DNA from 4 places in the Paenibacillus sp. J31R34 genome. Region 3 is predicted to be linked to each of the others. Evidence: riboswitches for the same ligand, from Rfam matches in the RefSeq annotation. Region 3 holds a riboswitch; each other region holds the start of a gene.
The links. A riboswitch is a leader RNA that binds a small molecule or an ion and turns the genes downstream of it on or off. The one in region 3 is predicted to bind cobalamin.
Positions count from the first base shown of each region.

Region 1 (5,026 bases), on a different contig from region 3:
AACGCCGGTAAACAGGAAGTACGGCAATATAATAACTTTACGCGCGCCCAGCTTGAGGCAGCGCTCTACACCTTCATCCATCAGAGGCGCCGTTACGCCAATAAAGGCGGTTTCGACCCATTTGACTTTAAGGCGCTCCCAGAACAAACGGGAAATTTTAAATAGCTCACTGTTCGCATCGGCATCGCTGCTGCCCCGACCGACGATCAAAATAGCCGTATCAGCAAGCTCGCTTTCCTCTGCCGCAGCGGCTTCGCCAAGGCGGGAGGTCAAAATTTCCAGCACTTGATCGTGAACGCCAATCGGCCGTCCATAAATAATATTTATAGCTGGATAACGCAGCTTTGCCTCATCAATTGCCGCAGGCATATGAAGCTTTGCATGCCCTGCCGAAAATAACGTAATCGGAATAACGGCGATCCGAGTCGCCCCTTTTGATACGCAAATATCAAAGCCCTGCTTCATCGTCGGCGTGACAAACTCCAGAAAGCACAGCTCTACCAAATCTGCTTTCAGTGTTGACGCTACAGAGGCGACAAACTCGCGCACCTCTTCATTTCCTCTCTCATCCCGGCTTCCGTGCCCTACAAATAAAACCGCATCCATCTTCCTTCATCTCCCTTGCTGTAGCTAGTCTCCGCACAATGCGTCTTCGATATGAAAAACAGGCAGCTCTTGATAGCGATAGCCTTCTATTTGACCCATCCGTTTAAAAAATTTATGAAAGCGCTCATTCGGATGGCCTTCCGATTTATACAGTGCAATAATGCGTTCAATCAGTGGCACGATTTCCTCGGCTGCAATGCCTTCGGCAACCGGCTGCGCCGCATGTGCATTGCGGCCGACGGTTTTGCCGCCGAGGAACAAATCAAATTTGCCACGGCGATACACGATGCCGATATCCTCGTTAACTGCGCCATAACAAGCCATGCCGCAGCCATTGAACCCGACACGCAGCTCCTTCGGCATGGCCATGCCGCCGATCTTCTCTTGCAGTTCATCGGCATATGGAACCGATTCCGCCTTCTCCAGATTGCAAAAATCGCAAGCCTTCAGTTGCAAAACATCACCGATCGGCGCCAGACTGAGGCCATCCGCACGCAGCTTTGCCGTAACGCTTTCTGGATCAGACGTCGGAATCCGCACAAGCAGATGATGATGCGGTGTATATTCAATCGAGCCCTTCTCGCCAACCGCCTGCGCCAGTGCCACCAACTGCTGGGGAGTAAAGTTCTTCGTCGCTACACCCGGGCTTACGGCGAACTCCAAAACCGATTGCTGCGTAAATACAGGCAATCGGCTCGCAGCTTCCACATATGCCGCACTAGGCTCTATACCCTTGCTGCGATCATTAAGCAGTACTGCTTCCATCGCCAAATGAAGTGGCGAGACAGCTGGCATCGCGGCTGACTCCACCTTCGATGAAGCAGCTTTATCAACCGGAGCTGGAGCAGGCTTCACGGGTGCGACTGGAGGTGCTATGGCTACGGCTACGCCGCCGCCTTGCCCATTTTCATTTCTCGGCTGGTCTGGCACCGCCATTTGCGGCTCTTCCCGCTCCACCAAAGAGTCCGCCCTATCATATTCATCCTCAGGATAGTCTCCATCACCTGAGAGCTCCGGCATTCCTGCCGTATGAAGTGCCCACGGCTCATTCTTCTCTTGCAGACGCTGGTGAGGCTTCAAAGGCTGCGCGCCTTCACCCAGCGTATATTTGCGCTGATAGCCACGCGGCGTAATCATCAGCCCATCATAATTAACGGTTGTGGAGTTGCCAATAACGACCGTTGTCAGCATGCCGATATCATGATCAAGCATACGGGCAAGCGTCGTCACGACAATATCCTCACGGTCGCGATACGCGCTTTTCACAATGCCAACCGGCGTATCTGGCGAACGGTATTTGAGCAAAATACGCTGCGTCTCCACGATTTGCCGTGTTCTTCTGCCGCTGCGCGGGTTATAAAGCGCAATGACGAAATCCGCTTGTCCTGCCGCTTCTACTCTGCGCGCTATCAGCTCCCAAGGGGTCAAATGATCGCTTAGGCTGATCGTGCAAGCATCGTGCATAATCGGTGCGCCGAGCAGGGACGCTGTCGAGTTAATGGCGGAAATGCCGGGAATGACTTCAACCTCTACCCCGCCATTACGCTTCCAGCCCTTCTCAATCAGCACCTCATACACGAGTCCTGCCATACCGTACACGCCCGCATCGCCGCTTGATATAACGGCAACCTTCTTGCCGTTCTCCGCCTGGCGCACCGCTTCCTGCGCCCGGCTGACCTCCTCCGTCATCCCTGTCCGCACAATCGCCTGATCGCTGATTAGCTCCCGAATCAAGTCCACATACGTGTTATAGCCGATGACTATATCGCTCTCCTGAATCGCTTCACGGGCGCGTTTCGTAATATGCTCGAAGCTCCCTGGGCCGAATCCGATAATTAACAGCTTGCCGACGCCTGCTTCACTCATTGATGCCCAACTCCTTCTATGTAGCAATTTACAATTTCTATCCAACAAAAAAAGCACCTCTAACGCTATGTGTTAGAAATGCTTGAAAAGACCAATGTCCTTGTTAAACGCAGACAGCGAAGGGCCATCCAATCTCTAACACCTTCCTAATATCCACGTAGGTTTACAGTGTCGTTGAAATAAGCAGGTCTCCTGGCTTTGAAGCGTCAGTCGCTTCATACAGTGGCGGGTCCGCGCCGGTCTCTCACCGACTTCCCTATTAAGTCAACTTGGGCGCCTTGAGCGCCTGCTGACACTTATTCCCTTCCTATTAAATTGTAATCTTAATGATAACATTAGATTGTATGATCGACAAGTGCGTTTATGCCATCAGCCTAGACGTAAATAGAGCCAGCGCAAGCATGGACTGCATGTCCAGGCTTGCGCCAGCTCTATTTTTCAAAATATAAGAATTTATAAGTTTTGCACTTATAAATGGGCTTATATTGCACCCTCGAAACGGCAGCTTTGCCGTCAGAGGACGGCTTCAGCCATATACGCGTAAAGGTTTATTTCTTCTCCAGTGTTTCCCAAGCCGCTTTCACGAGGGAATCAAACAGCTCATCATCCTCTTCCAGCTCATCCTCGACCGCTAAAAGATCTTCTTCCTTGCCCGATTCATTCAGAAAAAATAAACCGTAGCCCCACTCAGTCGCCTTGCGGCTGTGAAGGGCAATTTCGTATTGGTTCGTCTGGCCCTCTACTTCAAAATGAACCTTGCCCACGAAACCAGATTCCTTAGAGTTCGTCATGCTAGCATGCAAAATATTTACTTTCATCTTTCATTCTTCCTCTCTTTACCGTTACGACACCAGCTGCTGAAGTTGATTTACTTGATTTAACAGCTCGTTGATTTTGTTAATCGTATTTGGAATTTCCGTTGCGTCAACCAATGCTTTGCCGTCTTCGATCTGCTTCAGCACCGCATCAATGCTTTCCTGCAGCTTCAAATTATAATCGACCACGGTCTGATGGACATCCTTGGCAAAATCCGGCGCTTGCAGCTCGCCAAACTGCTTGATCGAGTCCTGCACAGCTACCAGCTGCTCCTTATAATCGGCGCGTGCACTCGCATCGTTTACGGCTTGCTCCGCAAGCTGCGTCGCCTGCTCGCTGAAGCTTGTCAGCGTCTGCATGTACGAAGCCGCCCCCGTCACATAGTCGGCCGAGCTCGATACGGAATTGACCGCCTGCTTGGCATCCTCGAACAACGAGCATCCTCCTAATAATAACATTCCAATGATTAAAAGTATGCTTTTTCCTGAACGAATGGTCATGTTTAATCTCTTCCTTTCCGCCTGTATGGCACAGAGCACTATTTATACGGCATAAGCGTCCAAACGGTTGCATTTCGTCTTATGAATAAGCTTGTCCATCATTTATGTGGGCTATAAGATCAAATGAGACAAAAACAGCCCCATGATTTCGTGGATTTCATTTAGACCATTTTCTTGTCAACCGATATTTCACACTTATCTGCCAGTTACTTGTACGACAAAAAGGAGCTGCCACGAGGCAAGCTCCTTCACTATCGTTATACAGATGATTCTATGAATGAGTATTTCGATTCATTTTGAATTGATCTCTTTGCTTGATTTAATCGATAAAATGTACATATTGCAGGAACCTTTTCAGTATAACCGCTGCCTGCGCCCTCGTTACATTCTCCCTCGGGGCAAAGCGTCCGTCTTCCATTCCTTTCATAATGCCGTCTTCCGATGCTCGGACTACCGCAGCTTGCGCCCATGAAGAAATGGAGTCTCGATCCGTGAAAGCATCCAGATGGCCTCCCTTTTGCCCATCGCTACTGGTTCCATGGCTGGTGAAGGTTAAGGCACCAGCAATCACAACGGCCATTTGCTCGCGGGTAATTGGATCGTTAGGCGCAAAACGGCCGGCACCGATGCCGCTAACCAGCCCGCTAGCCACTGCCGCATTTACTGCAGATGCATACCATGCGGATGCAGGGACATCCGCAAAACGATCACCGCCCTCGCTCTCCTTCACGGATAGCCCTAGCGCACGAACGAGCAAGGCTGAGAATTCCGCTCGTGTAATGGTTCCTTCTGAGTCAAAACGGTCGGCCGCCACGCCGTTCACCAGCAGCTTGGACGCCAGATGCTCCACATCCGCTTTCGCCCAGTGTCCGGTTAAATCGGCGAACGTTCGGGCTTGCACATTTACGACTGTGTACAAGCTGTTATGCGGCACGTTCAGAATCGCTTCGTTAGTGCCGTCTGGACCGGTTTCCATCTTTGCCGGAACAAAAACGACGGTTCCGTTTTCCGGGATATACTGAACGGCAACCAGGTTACCGTTTGTGTTCTCTTGGTCCAACTTAATGGTCCGGATCGAGTATGATCCGCCATAGTCGTGCACCTCCAACATTTGCCCGTTTGCTTCGACCAACACCTTGTAGTCAATGACGTCGGCGAAAACAGTAAAACCTTGGGAAACGCCGATCCGATTGATCTCTTGTCGAATATGCTCGCCGGCCAGCACCTGTATGATGTTC
Region 1 is NZ_JBXENU010000001.1:1,336,017-1,341,042, forward strand. Features, by position in the region: gene AC50YG_RS05410 (sirohydrochlorin chelatase) at 1-606, opposite strand, end outside; gene cobJ (precorrin-3B C(17)-methyltransferase) at 631-2,472, opposite strand; cobalamin riboswitch at 2,638-2,787, opposite strand; gene AC50YG_RS05420 (hypothetical protein) at 3,021-3,290, opposite strand; gene AC50YG_RS05425 (DUF6376 family protein) at 3,315-3,722, opposite strand; gene AC50YG_RS05430 (leucine-rich repeat protein) at 4,108-5,026, opposite strand, start outside.
Region 1: it holds a riboswitch for cobalamin, as region 3 does, so the genes downstream of both, cobJ (precorrin-3B C(17)-methyltransferase) here and AC50YG_RS16745 (energy-coupling factor ABC transporter permease) in region 3, are expected to answer to the same signal.

Region 2 (5,026 bases), on a different contig from region 3:
TGGATCGCGACAAACAAGAAGGAGGTGAATACCACATAACCTTGAATGACCGGATAATCCCGCGCCGTTATCGCTTCAATAATATATTTGCCTACGCCGGGCCAGGAGAAGATCGTCTCAACGATCACATTCCCCCCCAGCATAAAAGCAAAGCTTGTCCCCAGCATCGATAAAATCGGCAAAAACGCATGCTTAAACACTTGGAAGATTAAAATCCTTCCCTTGGACAAGCCTCGCGCACGCGATGCCTTGACGAAATTCTGGCTGTTCATCTCGAGCATATTCGTCCGCAAAACCCGGGCATATACCGCACCAAGTCCGAGCCCAAGCGTAACCGCCGGCATTAAGAGGTGAGCAAGGCCGCCGCGTCCCATGGAAGGCAGCCAGCCAAGACGGACCGAGAAAAAATAAATCAATAAAAAACCGAGCCAAAAGGAGGGGATCGAGGCGCCAAGCAGCGCCAGCAATCGGCCCATCCGGTCAAGCAGCCCTGTTGAAAAGATTGCGGTGGCGAGGCCGATGAGGCAGGTTGCCAGCAGCATGACAAATGCACCAGCAGAGGCCAGCTCCAGTGTGGCGGGCAGCCTTTTAAGCAGTTCGCCAGCAACTGGCTCCTTGGACATATAAGATGTCCCCCACTGCCATGTAAATACATCGCCAAGCCAGCGTATATATTGGCTCCATAAGGAGTCTGTCAGCCCCATTTCCTCCCGCAGTGCGTCAATCGCCTCCTGTGAAGCCGGGATATTGTGCGTGGTCAGCAAAATTCTCGCCGGATCGCCCGGAGACACCCTCATTAAAATGAAGGTAAGCGTCGCTACGCAAAAAATGACAAGCAGCATTTGCATGGCGCGTTCGAGCCAAAAACGAAGCATACTTAGGTACACCCTTTACTTAGGTGATATCGACTTCAGCTGTCACATAATAATATTCTATCGGATGCGGAATAAAGCCCGTTACCCCTTTTTTCACGCCAAATACATTGTCGGGGTGTACGATAAACGACTGCGGCAAATCTTCATTAATAATGTCCTGAGCTTCTATCGCAAGCGCATTGCGTGCTTCTGTAGCAGACGTTTCGTTCAGCTTGTTAATAACCGTCTCAAGCGGCTTCGATACATAATGGCTGACATTCGATTCGCTAGCTGATTGATAGAAAATGTTCAAGAAATATTGCGGATCGCCCGTGTGTGCCGTCAGCATGCTGTACATAGCAAGATCCCAATCGGACTTCGCCAGCTCAGCATCAATATTTTCAACCTTGCGTATTTTCACGGTAATGCCTTCATTAAGCAGTTGGTTCTGAATAACCTCTGCCATTACGGACAGCTCTGGGCGGTGCGGGAACGTAAGGAGCGTCGCCTCGAATGGCTTGCCTTCCTTCTCCCACATGCCAGCCGCATTTTTCTGCCAGCCGCCAGCGGTCAGCAATTGCTCCGTCGTTTCTCCTGCTGCTTGCTCCGCTACTTTGCCAAATGGCAAAATTTCCGGGAACGGGCTTTTCGCTTTCGTGCCATAGCCACGCATTACCGATTCAATAATTGCCTCGCGCGGAATGGCTTGATCTACAACCTCGCGGTTTGCTTTTTCTTTAAACAAAGCAGAATTCATATTAAATAATACCATATGTGTACGAACCGATGGTGCAGATAGCACTTCCAGCTTGCTGTCCTTCTCTACCAGCTCAATGCTGTCAATCGGAATGTCCGTTGCAACATCTACTTCGCCAGCTTGCAGCGCCATCAGGCGGGTATTGCCATCGGTTACAAACTTCATTGTCACTTCCTTAAGCTTCGCCGGTTGTCCCCAATAACCATCATAACGCTCAACAACAAGCGATACGTCTTTCGTAAACTGCTTGATTTTGAAAGCTCCCGTCATGGCCGGGTAGCTGCCCGCTTCCTTCATGCTGTCGACATCAAGAATAATCGTGCTTGGATCAGCCAAGCTGGAAATGATAGCCGAGTTCGGCTGTGTTGTTATAATTTTCAGCTCATCCGGTGCAACCACTTCCATATCTTTCACCAGCAGCAAATCCTTCGCCAGATGGCTATTTTCAATGGAACGAAGCAGCGAAGCCTTCACGCTTTCTGCATCCATCTTTTTGCCGTCGTGAAACGTTACGTTGTTCTCCAGCTTGAGCGTCCACGTGTTAGCATCCTCCTGCTTCCACTCCTTCGCAAGCCAAGCGGCCGGCTGCAGCTGCTCATTCAATTTAATAAGCGTTTCCCCTGCGCCAGAGCGCATAACGTCCCAGCTGTCATCGCCATGCGGATCAACGCCTGCTGGGTTCCAGGTGTACGCCATTGTCAGTGTTTTATTTGCGGCAGAAGCATTGTTTTCCCCGGCAGCATTGGTGCCCTTCCCTGCGTTTGAGTCAGCATTCGTGCTGCATCCTGCAAGCACCAGCATCAGGCAAACGATCATCATTCCAAGTGACAAGCTAAATGGCTTCTTCGTGTTGTTCATTTTTCTTTTGTCTCCCCTTCTAGTAAGCGTAAACGGCCGAAAGCCGTCCTGTGGCGGCAAAGCTACCGTTTCGCGTAGAAATATAGAGAAAGGATAGAAAAATCATATCCTTTCCTATATTTTAAAAAAAGCATCCCCGACCCTTAAGAAAGCAGTCAGAAATGCTTTTATGATAAATAACTAAACCTTATCTGCGTCTGCTCGTCATGGAGCAGCAAATAATCGTTAGACATTTTGCAATAAATGGGCATAACCAACCACCTCCCTAAGCACCGTAGGTCAAACAGTGATGTTAAAACAGGCAGGTCTCCTGACTTGGGGCCTCCCTCTCTTCCCTTCCCGGCTAGGGCGAGCATCTGCAATTCGTCCTGCGACGAAAAGAAGCTCATCAGCCAGTGGTTCATTTGTGAGGGGAGCGCAGCTTAATGAGTTGATTAGCTGCTGCCCTATACAGTGGCGGGTCCGTGTCGGCCTTTAACCGAACTTCCCTTTTAAGCGAACTAAGGCCTATATGTCCTTGCCTTCGTGCCGCACCTATTTTCATACAATTATGAAGTTTTGCAGGCTAATCAGCCTATCTTGTCCGTAATCCACTCTTAATCTTAGGGAGGAAGTGCTGATCTGTCAACATTTTGATTTAGATAAGCTTTAGTTCCATCATAATGCACACGCCCCAGTGTCTTAAACAAGCTAAATGAAAGGTTTTTCAATATAAAACTTTCATATTTTTTCCAGTAATGATATATTGAAAATACTTCACGCATGATGAGCTTATTTATTAAGTTAGTCCAATAGATACTCTATCAAATAGAAAAGGAATGATCACATTGCCGGTGAAAATCCTTCCAGTCGAAGTAAAACAAATTATTGATTCCTATTGGTTTTACAGTGATTTTTATTCGATTATATCTCGCGTAGATTCGAAAAAAATGTGGTTTATGAATAATTATATTAATTTATTCGATATTCCCGATCCAAACCAATTATATACCTTTTTCTACAATGGTTATTATAGAGATAAAATGGTTGAGTTTTATGACTGCCCTTTTATTGATTTTCAGCGGATAGCGATAGACAGGCGAAGCTCGACTATTTTGAATAATGACCTGCTTGATTTTATTAAAGCATCGATTGACGGCGGCTACTATGTGATCGTTATGATCGACCGTTTTTATATAAAAGAATATGAAATTTCTGCGAAATCCCCACATGAAGTCATGATAAATGGGTATGATGATGCCAATAAAAAGCTATATTTTTGTGACAATAATGCCAATGGAAAATACTCAACGAATATCACCTGTGATTACGAGGCTTTTAGCAGAGCGTTTCATTTATTGGAAATCGAAGCCCATGATTTTAAACAGCATCTTTATTTATTGAAGCCTCTCGAAAATAACGACTATGCTTTTTCTCTAAAATACGTGAAAAATACGATGAAAGCCTATCTCTTATCTAGGGCACATACGGATGAATATTACAACGAAGCTACAGGCACACCCGGGCTAACCTTCGGCATTAATGTATACGACAAGGCCTCCGATTATTTAAAATATTTGGCTCAAGAGGAGGTTGTATTTGATATTAGATCGTTTCACCTGCTTTACGACCATAAGAAATGTATGACTATGCGATTAGACTACATGATTAATAACAAGCATTTGATTGATGATAATCAAATTTTGAACAGATGGAGAAAGCTGGAGGCGGCTGTGCATGCTGTAAGAAATTCCATTTTAAAATATTGGCTTACTCGAAGCTCGGACGCTTTGTACAAGCAAATGGAGCAATTGCATAAATTAAAGGAGACGGAAATGGGTTTGCTGCAGGAGGTTGTGGACCAGTTGAAGGATGGTTAATAGAAGCCATACCGTTTATGGTGACTGCATGGCTTCTCTTGACGCTTTAGGCAAAGTGAATGGTGAGCATGGACGAGTTTACTTTTTTCCACCAGAAGCTAGCAAGTCAGCCACTTCTTTCATCGTTTCTCTAATTGTAATACTGTCTGCCAGATAATATTTGTCTTGGTCGAGTAGATGTACCTTTCCATTCTTGACTGCCGGCAATCCTTGCCATAAGCCTGATTTCTGAAGCTCATTGTAGTCTTCCTCATCCTCTACAATGAGCAGTAGATGATCCCCTACATACTCTGGAAGCAGCTCCTGCGAGACGACAACCGCATTTTTCCAACGATCCATATTCATTTCTGCCTGAACCTTATCTACTGCTTTGGCTTGTAAGGCTGTCCTCACGACATACCCACCAAAGTTAGTACTCAAATAAATTCGCAGTCCGCCTTCCTCGATAAGAAGAATAGAAACCGATTCATCTCCAATGGCTTGCTTCACCTTCGCTCGCGAAACATCCCTCTCTTCCTCGTAATCTTTAATCCAACCACTCGCTAATGACTTCTTTCCCAATACATCCGCTACTTTAGGAAAAACATCATAAATTGGATCGCTGAACTTAATGTACACAATCGGAGATACTTTTTCTAATTTATCCATAATATCAGGATAAATTTCCGGATAGACAGAACTAAAAATCATTAAATCCG
Region 2 is NZ_JBXENU010000014.1:55,938-60,963, reverse strand. Features, by position in the region: gene nikB (nickel ABC transporter permease) at 1-875, opposite strand, end outside; gene AC50YG_RS28330 (ABC transporter substrate-binding protein) at 895-2,469, opposite strand; cobalamin riboswitch at 2,753-3,022, opposite strand; gene AC50YG_RS28325 (hypothetical protein) at 3,297-4,328, shown strand; gene AC50YG_RS28320 (ABC transporter substrate-binding protein) at 4,407-5,026, opposite strand, start outside.
Region 2: it holds a riboswitch for cobalamin, as region 3 does, so the genes downstream of both, AC50YG_RS28330 (ABC transporter substrate-binding protein) here and AC50YG_RS16745 (energy-coupling factor ABC transporter permease) in region 3, are expected to answer to the same signal.

Region 3 (5,026 bases):
AGAGCGACACGCTTCTTTTGCCCCAGGCTGAGATGATGCAGCGGCTTATGCGCCAGTTCCTGCAAGTTCAGCTGCTGGATGATACGCCCCGTACGCCTGTTAATTTCCTCTTCATGAAGCCCCGCATTGCGCAGCCCATAAGAAATATCCTCATAAGCGGTATTTAAGATGAGCTGATGCTCCGGGTCCTGAAAAACAAGACCAACGCGCCGTCTCAAGCTGGCAAGCTCTCTGGGCTTATAAGAAAGCGGCTCGCCGCGCCAGCTGACATAACCGGATTGCGGACGATTAATGCCAATAAGCTGCAAAAAAAGTGTCGACTTGCCCGAGCCATTATGCCCGCACAGCGCTACCTTCTTGCTTGCTGGAATGCGCAGCTCAAGCCCGTTTAAAGCGGCCTTGTCCGTTCCGGGATATGCATAGCTTACGCTGTTCATTTCCATAATGGTTGATGTCTGATCGTTGCCTGCCAGCTTATTCACCTCCATACCGAAGCCATAGCTCTGCTGCCAGTAAAATGATTATGCCTAGCCCAGCTTCCGCCCAATATCGGAGGCGAACCGTCCGCTTTGCAGCAGGAGCAAGGCGGATCTCATTCGTAAATCCTCTTGCCATTAGCCCATTCGAAAGCCCCTTGTATCGATGCATCGTCTTGACGAAGAGCCGCACGGCAATAGCTGCCGTACCCTGCAGCTTTCCTCTAAAACCATGTTGACCGCCCCGTGCGCGCTGCGCGATCAGCATAGCCCCCGCCGTATCCAGCAGCAGAAAGATGAAGCGATACATAATGATCATGAGCTCCAGTACAATTTGCGGCATTTTCAACCGCTTCAGCACCTGCAGCAGCTCGGGAAACGGGGTAGTCAAGGTGATGAAAAACATGCAAGCCAAGCAAGCAAGAATACGCGTGAAAATAGGTCCGGCCAGACCTAAGGATGCTTCCGGCACATACAAGCTGATCGGCTCCCATGAAGCGAGCACCCAGCCTGCTTTCTCAGCTGCCAGGCTTCCTGCTGCGCTGCCACTTTTACTGCTGCTAGTGAATTCAATAAGCAGCGCTGGCAAGCTGAGAACGAACAGCAAGCAAGAGGAGAAAAGCAGCGCCATATAAAGCTTGGCAGGCACTTTCGCGTAGCCAACCGTCCACAGCATAAGCCATCCAAAAATGGCTAGCTGCACGAGCGGATGAGCGAGATAGGCAAGCAGCAGAAGCAGGGCTGCAAGCCCGCATTTCCAAAAGGCGGATAAATCCCGCAGGCGATTGGAATAAGAAATCGTATCAATCCATTTCATCATTGCTGCTTTGTTTTCTCCGACTTCCCTTTAAATAGGCCAATCACATAGCCGATAATGCCAGCGCCTATCGCAGCTTGCAGCGCGAACAGCATGCTTTCTGTTTCTCCCGGCACCTCTGTCAGCGGAGACGCCCAAGGCTCATAATGGGGTGCAATCGTCTGGATCATTTCCTCCGCTGCCCCATCCGCGCCGCCGAACTCGGCGTTAATGAATATTAATGGCGCAACGGCAAGTAAAACAACAATGGCTAAAATCCAAATATTTTTGGCACTGCGGCTCATTATACGCGCTCCCCTTTCATTCTCCGCTTCAAAATAGACAGCTCGTCCGTGTTAAAAGATTGCAGCCAGTTCCAGATCAATACCGTCAGCAAGCCTTCACTAACAGCGAGCGGAATTTGGGTAATCGCAAAAATGCCGCCAAACTTCATAAACGACGCGATAATGCCGCCTTCGACAGCCGGAAAAGCAACTGCGAGCTGAATGGAAGTGACGATATAAGTAGCCAGATCAGCAACAGCAGCAGCTGAAAAAATCGCCAGGCCTTGCTTGCTGCCTGAACGCATCAGCAGCCGATAGACCGCATAGCCCGCAGCGGGACCGGCAACCGCCATTGAAAAAGCATTCGCCCCAAGCGTCGTCAGCCCGCCATGCGCCAGCAGCACCGCCTGAAACAGCAGTACCATTGAACCCAATACGCTCATGGGCAGCGGTCCGAACATAACCGTTCCAAGCCCCGTTCCCGTCGGATGCGAGCTGCTTCCTGTAACGGAAGGAATTTTCAGCGCGGACAGCACGAAGGTGAAGGCAGCTGCCAAGCCCAGCATCAGCTTAAGCTCTGGCGCTTCCTTGGTAATTTTCCGAATAGCACGTACACCTAAGATGAAAAAAGGAATAAAGGCCACCCACCAAAAAATCGCCCAGCCTACAGGCAAAAATCCTTCCATAATGTGCATCGCATAGGCAGCTTGCGGCTCATTCACCAGTAAAAAAAGCGTGAAGCCGATAACCAGCAAAGCGGTGCTTGCTGCTGTCTTTCTTTTTAACTTGACCATTCGTTTCAATACCCTCCCGATTGTTCTATAGTGCCTGCAAGGTGAAACGGCCGAAAGCCGTCCTCTGGCGGCGCGGCTCGTTTCATTCCGAGAAATATAGAGAAAGGATGGAACCATCCTTTCTCTATATTTTGAAAAATAAAAAGACCGCCTCCCCTTCGCTGGGAAAACGGTCATGTGTACGCAGAAATAGACGGTTGCGCCAGCAAATAGACTGGTAGCAATCGCTTTCGTTCGTACACCTATCCTTTCCGCGAAGGCACTGTGGTGCTGGAACGAGGTAGGTCTCCTGGCTAGCAGATCATCATTTTCCTTCGTCTTCCCTGGCTGCCCTAAAGCATAGGCCAAGTGACTCCTGCTGGTGAAGGAAAACTCCCTGATTACAGTGGCGGGACCGCTCGGGATTTGCACCCGATTCCCTGTTACCCTTTGACGTGCGCAAAGGCACCTCGTTCCATGTCAATCCTCTTTATTATTCATTGGTCATTTTGTAGTTTGATCTTATCACAAAAGATTCAGGCTGTCCCCTATAAATGTAAATAGCCGAGCTTCCTGTTAGAAAAAGGACAAAATGACGCCTACGACAAAACCGCATAATGCGCCGTTGACGCGAATCCACTGCAAATCGTTGCCGACCTTTTCCTCCAGCATCGAGACGAGTGCCTTGTCATCCATTCGCTCAAGATTATCTCGAACAAGCGCACCGATGCGATAGTGATTGTTCTCAATAAGTCGAACGAGATATCCGCGAATGCCGTTTTCCCAATTGGCTAGCATCTCTTGTTTGCCGTTCAAATAATCCGTTGCAAAACGGTATCCCTGCACAATCGCGCGCCCACCGCTGCGATGCTGCTCCTCCAGCTTGTCCAGCACAAGCTGCCGCAGCTCCTCCAGACGCAAATGGATGAAACGCTCCGTTTCAACGCTGTTCACACCCTGTTCAATAAGCTGCTTCAGCTTGAGCATTAGCTCTTCGTTATCAGCAAGCTTCTCCGCCTGGGCTCTTACCTCAAGCAGCAGCTTCTGCCGATGCGGGCTTCCAGGATAAGAAAGCTCCTGCATCGTAGAGAGCAGCATGTTCTGAATCAAACCACCGAGCTTCTCCTCGTTCATAAAGCCGACGAAAGCTTGCAGCGCAAAACCCATGAAGCCGCCGACCTTAAGCTCCTCCAGCTTCTTAAAGGCGAGCTTGCCGAGCATTTCCTCGGTTTCACGCTTGCGAATCCAGTGGCCCACATGCTCAAGGCCATAATCCAGCGCCCGTTCATCCCAGCGCTCATGGACGAAACGATCCGCCAGCTTGCGAACGATTGGCGTAAAATCCTGCTTTTTCACATAATCCGCCAAAAAGCCATGCAGCACGCTGCTAATACGCTCCAAAGGCAATCGCTCTACAGCCGACTGGGCAAAATCGACTGCCGACATTCTGAACCTGCGCTTGCCAATCAGCTTGGTCGCTGCCGATGCAGCACCTGCGAACAGTTGAAAGCCCGACAGCTTGCGGGTAATGCTGTCTTTATTCAGCAGCTCATTTTCCATGGCGCTGATGAGCGAGCCCTCGATTTTCCTCCGGTTTTTGAGCAGCAAGGACGTATGCGGAATGGGAATGCCCATCGGATGGCGGAACAGGGCTGTCACCGCAAACCAGTCGGCAATCCCGCCGACCAGACCTGCTTCAAAGCCGCTTTCCAGCAAATGCGTCCATGCGTTATCTGGCAGCCACCATCTCGTCGTAATAAAGCCTGCCCCCATAACGGCAAGCGAAATCCCTGCTATATATCTTGATTTCATCGTTGTCCTCCCTAATCGCGGCACCCCAGCGCCTCCTGTTGCATATTGGCCTATTATACCAGATAATGAGGTGGCAAGCGTAAACGGCTGTGCCTGCCTTCGGCGGCACAAGCTCGTTTCGCGTAGAAATATAAGCGTTATAATAACAGTGAAACTTATTGATCTTATATTTCAAGCGCAAACGGCTGTGCCTGCCTTCGGCAGCACAAGCTCGTTTCGCGTAGAAATATAAACATTATTAATAAGAGTAAACCTTATTGATTTTATATTTCAAGCACAAACGGCGTTGTCGGTTAATGACGACAACTGCTCGTTTTTTTCAACTACACCATTGTTTCGTTACATATAAAGGAGATTACCTGTGTGCTCAGACTAAGAACCATTTTTCTAAAAATGACTCCGCCGCAAATTCTTACGCTCGGCTTTCTCGCGATTATTGCGGCCGGTACTCTATTGCTTTCCCTGCCTCATGCTTCGGCAAATCATCACGCAACGCCGCTCATTGACGCATTGTTCACAGCCACCTCCGCTGTTTGCGTAACGGGGCTTGTCGTCGTCGATACCGGCATCCACTATTCGACCTTTGGCGAGCTCGTTATTCTCGTGCTTATGCAAATTGGCGGGCTTGGCTTTATGACGATGTCTACGCTGTTCGCCCTTGCCCTGCGCAAACGAATATCGCTGCGCGAGCGGCTGCTGCTGCAGGAATCAATGAATCAATCCTCGCTGGAAGGGATCGTCCGCTTCATTCGGCGCGTGCTCATTTATGCTTTTGCGATCGAAGGGGTAGGTGCTCTCGTTCTCGCACTGCGCTGGTCAACGGAAATGCCCTTCGGCAAGGCGCTGTACTTCGGCATTTTTCATAGCGTGTCGATGTTCACCAAC
Region 3 is NZ_JBXENU010000005.1:399,403-404,428, reverse strand. Features, by position in the region: gene AC50YG_RS16760 (energy-coupling factor ABC transporter ATP-binding protein) at 1-488, opposite strand, end outside; gene cbiQ (cobalt ECF transporter T component CbiQ) at 475-1,296, opposite strand; gene AC50YG_RS16750 (energy-coupling factor ABC transporter substrate-binding protein) at 1,293-1,577, opposite strand; gene AC50YG_RS16745 (energy-coupling factor ABC transporter permease) at 1,577-2,350, opposite strand; cobalamin riboswitch at 2,613-2,817, opposite strand; gene AC50YG_RS16740 (DUF445 domain-containing protein) at 2,906-4,141, opposite strand; gene AC50YG_RS16735 (TrkH family potassium uptake protein) at 4,535-5,026, shown strand, end outside.

Region 4 (5,026 bases), on a different contig from region 3:
GCCGGATGGTTAATCAGCGTGCCCTCTGTCACAATTAAGCCAACGCCATTTTCGGCGCGGCGTCTATAGTAGGCGACAACATCTTCACCAGGAACGCCATTTGGAGAAAAACCGCGGGTCATAGGTGCCATTACGACACGGTTAGGCAGGGAAAGTGGACCAGCAGAGAATGGCTTGAACAACGATTGAATGGAACTCATGAATAAAATACCTCCTAATCGAATGGAAAATCTATAATTCTATAAAAATAGATATAAAAGCATGAAATGAACAGGCATAAGCAAGGTTATAGCTCATCCTGAATCATTTCTTTGAAAAGCCGAATGTTAGCTTCATTGCGTCTGTAATAAGTGTGCTGTCCGATCCGCTTCGACTCCAGCAAGCCTGCTTTATGCATTTTCACTAAATAGCCGGATATAACGGATTGCGCAAGGCCCGATTTTTCAGCAAACGAACCAACGCAGACGCCTCCAGCAAACTGACAAGCATCGGTTAGATGGCATTGAGGCCCGAAATGCTCCTCAGGTGTTTTCAGCCATTTTAAAATATGGTACCGTTTCTCGTTAGACACAGCTTTAAGTATTGATAAAGTATCCATGAGGATTAGTATATCTACTTTTATAGAAATGTCAAATTGTTATTTTGTAAAACAGAAAGGAGCAGGCAGCCAGTTGAGCGAGAAAAAGAATGGCTCCAACTCATGAAAGATGAGCCGGAGCCATTATTATAAATATAGGAAAAGATATCGTAACGCGATCCTTTCCTATATTTCTCGGGTTGAAACGGGCCGCGCCGCCAAAGGACGGCGCGGCCCGTTTCACCTTGTGCCTATTTGTGATCGATAGGGTGGACTTTGCAATTATTCCGTTATCGGAAACCAGCCTGGCGCATGCGTAATGGCTCCCCACAAGCCATTCGGGATGACAAGACGCTCCTGATCCTGCTTGGACAGCGTAGTCACAATATCCTGCTCGTTACCTTGCTTGATTTTCTCCGTCCAATCCGGGTCGATAATGAGCTCGCGGCCTAGGGCGATGAACGGCACGCCGGAGTTTTTCGCTTGCAGAGCCTCTTCGGCAGTTGTGATGCCGCCAACTCCGATGAATGGAATGTGCTCGCTGTATTTTTCGACGAACCAGGCCATGCGGCTTTGCGAATCCTGTTCACCTCTGCGCGGCTTCGACCAGAAATCATTAAGCGACACATGCAAATAATCCAGCTTCTGCTCGATTAGAGCGTTAACCAGATGGTACGAATGCTCCATTGTCAAGCCTTCCTCTTCAGGCTCCTCAGGCGAGAAGCGATAGCCCACCAGAAATGGCTGTGGCGCTATAGCTGCGGCTTTCTGAACGGCTTCAACGACGTAGAGCGGGAAAGCCATCCGTTTATGGAGCGAGCCGCCCCAATCGTCGGTACGTACATTGGAAGCAGGGGAGTAGAATTGCTGCAGCAGATAGCCGTTGGCACCGTGAATTTCTACGCCGTCAAAACCAGCCTCAATTGCTCGGCGGGTCGCTTCGCCAAAGTCGGCGATAATCGCTTTGATTTCATCCTCGGTTAGCTCGCGTGGTACAATACCGCCTTCTTGCTGGGCAATGCTGCTGGCGCTCACCAAATCATCATTCGGCACTAGGCCAGGAAAGCAGGATCTTCCGCCATGAAAAATTTGCAAAATCGCCTTCGCGCCGCGGCTTTTAATCGCATCAGCCAGACGCTTGAGGCTTGGGATCATTTCGTCGGTATCCGCGCCAAATTCGCCCGGGAAGCCTTTGCCGTTGCGGCTTACGTAGACGCATGCTGTAACGACGATGCCGGGCCCCGCACTGCGACGGCTGTAGTAGGCGAGCTCCTCATCAGGCACTGTACCGTCCGGATTGGACGAGCAGGTTGTCATTGGCGCCATTACAATACGATTATGTACAGACATGCCATTCGTGAAAGTGAATGGTTCAAATAAAGGCTGAAATTGTGGTTTCATCAGTCGTTCCCTCCAGTTACGAAATGCTATCTACTTTATTTTATATCAGAAAATAAACAAAGGAAAGCGGAGTGGAAAGGTTGCTTAAATGAAAGGGCTGGTATATAATCAACCAGATTTGCAAACAACTGAAAAATTGTGGGAATAAGGTGCGACAGCTGCGGCTGGAGCTTAAAAGGGAAGTTCGGTGCAAAACCGACGCGGTCCCGCCACTGTTACGGATTAGCTGAAGCTACAAGGCCACTGATCTCGCTTAGCGAGAATGGGAAGGCAGCTTGCAGCATTATTTCCGGTAGCCAGGAGACCTGCCTGTTCTGACAACACTGCTGTAACCTACGGAGAATAGGGAAGTGTTAGCGCGCATGCTTATTTGCTATGATGGAAAATAACAATAACAGGCAGCTCTATCCTTCCTATGACTGGAGGCAGAGCTGTCTTTTTTTTGCGGATTTTTACAGGAAGATGATTTTACTAGAGGGAGAGGAAATAGAGAAGATGAAACGTACACAAACGGCAAGAAATAAAAAAAGAATGGGTGTTTTATTCAGCCTCTGCTTGCTGCTGGCGCTGATGGGCTGCAGTGGTGCCAATGGCTCCAATGAACCGAGCAGCAATAATGGGCTGTCGCAGCAGTCTGCTGCTCCTTCCGCCGCTGCGGATGCTGCTTCTGAAGAAATCGTGCTGGCTGCGCCGCGGGATTTAGCACCAGGACCACAAGATGCTTATTACACGAGCACTATTCTATACGTATGGGAGCCGCTAATTGCTGCTTCTGAGGATGGAAAGCCTGCTCCAAAGCTGGCGGAAGCGTGGGAAATGTCCGCTGATGGCAAGGAATGGACCTTCATGCTGCGCAAAGGCGTGACGTTCCACGATGGTGCGCCATTCAACGCGGACGCGGCGCTTGCAAATTTTGCCCGTTACAAGCAGGTGAGCCCGAAAAGCTCGCCGTTCTATACGCTCGACATCAACAATTCATACCCAAGCCTTCAGGAAGTCGTGAAGGTTGATGATAGCACGATTAAGCTTGTTTTCGAAAATCCGCAGCCGACGCTGCTGTATTCAATGATCAACTTCTCAAGTCCGATGTACAGCCCGAATAATTTTGACGACAACGGCGATTTCAACGGCCTGCCGCAAGGGACAGGGCCTTTCAAGCTTGTGCAGCATGAGAAGGATCAATTTTCTCTACTAGAAGCTTACGACGGCTATTATGGCGAAAAAGCAAAAGCTCAAAAAATCCGCGTCCGCGTCATACCGGATCCTGATACAAGGCTGGCTGCCCTGAAATCTGGCGAGATTTTGGGCGTCATGGATTTGGGAGCTATTCCTCCTGCCCTTGCCGAGGAGCTGCTGAAGGATGACCGCTTTGCTGTTTCGACGGCAAAATCGACGATTTCTCACTATCTGCATCCGAACGGTGCCAAAGCGCCCTTCAATGATGTGAAAATGCGTCAGGCGCTGAGCCTGATCATTGACCGCGAGCAGCTGGTGAAGGAGCTGTATTTGGGTTATCCGACCGCTACAGCCAACATTCTAAATTCGACCTCGCCGTTTTACAAGGACATTCCTGCCATTCATGATTCGGAAAAGGCAATTGCTCTGGCGCATGAGGTGCTTGGCGATAGCAGGCAGGCGGTTACGCTAATTGTGCCAACCTATGGGCTTGACCGTTATCCGTATAAAGCGCAGGCCGAGCTGCTTCAGGCTGTGCTTCAACAATTGCAGCTGGACGTTACGATTCAAATATTGGATGGCGCAGCTTACAAGGAAGCACAGGCACAAGGAAACTTCGATTTGGCTTTGGCCATTCAGGGGCTGCCGAACGGCGATCCTTATTCGATTTTAAACAATTATATGGCTAGCGAAGGCTCAAGCAATAAAAGCTATACGCTCGGTTACAGCAATGCCCGTGTGGATGAGCTGTTGAATCAGGTGAAGACGACGCTGAATATGGATGATCGCGCTGCGATTTATAACGAGCTGCAGGATATTGCAGCCGAGGATTTGCCGACGATTCCGCTGTTTAATGATGCGAGCTTAATTGCGTTCAGCAAAGAAATTACCGGATACGGGGCACTTGTGTATGGTACAACGCTGCCGCAGCTGGAGCGGGTACAATAAGATGGCCTATTTCATTCGGAGGTTGGCGGCGGCTGTTCCCGTCCTGATCGGCATTACGTTTATAGCCTTTGCATTAAGCGTCGCCTCTCCGGGTGATCCGGCTGTCGAGCTGCTCAGCATGAACGGCTTCAGCCAGCCGACCGAAGAGCAAATTGCTTTGAAACGGGAAGAGATGGGGCTGAATGATCCGCTGCTCGTTCAATATGGACATTGGTTATCAAAGGCGGTACAAGGTGATTTGGGAACGTCATATATGACGAAGGAATCGGTTAGCGGCGAGCTGCTGCGCCGCCTTCCTGCAACCTTAAGCCTATCTTTGTTAGCTGTATTGTTCGCCATTCTGCTTGGCGTGCCATGCGGCATGCTCATGGCGATTCGGCGCAATCGGCTGTTTGATCATATCGGCAGGGCGCTTGCGCTGATTTTGGTTTCCATTCCCGGATTTTGGCTGGCGATCATGCTCATGGCCTTATGGTCGGAGAAGCTGCAGTTGCTCCCAACCAGCGGCTATGGGACATGGAAGCATCTGCTTATGCCAGCCGCGGTGCTTGCTTCCGGTACAGGCGCCATATTGATGCGGCTAACGCGTGCGGCGCTGCTGGAGGAGCTGAATAAAGATTATATGCTGACGGCCCGGGCTAAGGGGCTGCGTGAGAGCTTCATTGTGCTTCGGCATGCGCTGCGCAATGCTTGTATTCCGCTGCTCACGGTCATCGGCAGCTATTTTGGAGCGATTGTTGGCGGCTCCGTCATCGTGGAAGTTATTTTCGCGGTGCCAGGCATCGGACGCTTTGCGATGGACGGTATTTTTCGCAGAGATTATCCGGTCATTCAGGGCTATGTCGTATTTACCGGTCTCATTTACGTCCTGTTCAATTTGGCAACGGATTTATGCTATGGGCTTGCTCATCCGCAAATCAGGCT
Region 4 is NZ_JBXENU010000003.1:108,525-113,550, forward strand. Features, by position in the region: gene AC50YG_RS09855 (NADH:flavin oxidoreductase) at 1-200, opposite strand, end outside; gene AC50YG_RS09860 (ArsR/SmtB family transcription factor) at 287-598, opposite strand; gene AC50YG_RS09865 (NADH-dependent flavin oxidoreductase) at 860-1,978, opposite strand; cobalamin riboswitch at 2,108-2,305, shown strand; gene AC50YG_RS09870 (ABC transporter substrate-binding protein) at 2,474-4,102, shown strand; gene nikB (nickel ABC transporter permease) at 4,104-5,026, shown strand, end outside.
Region 4: it holds a riboswitch for cobalamin, as region 3 does, so the genes downstream of both, AC50YG_RS09870 (ABC transporter substrate-binding protein) here and AC50YG_RS16745 (energy-coupling factor ABC transporter permease) in region 3, are expected to answer to the same signal.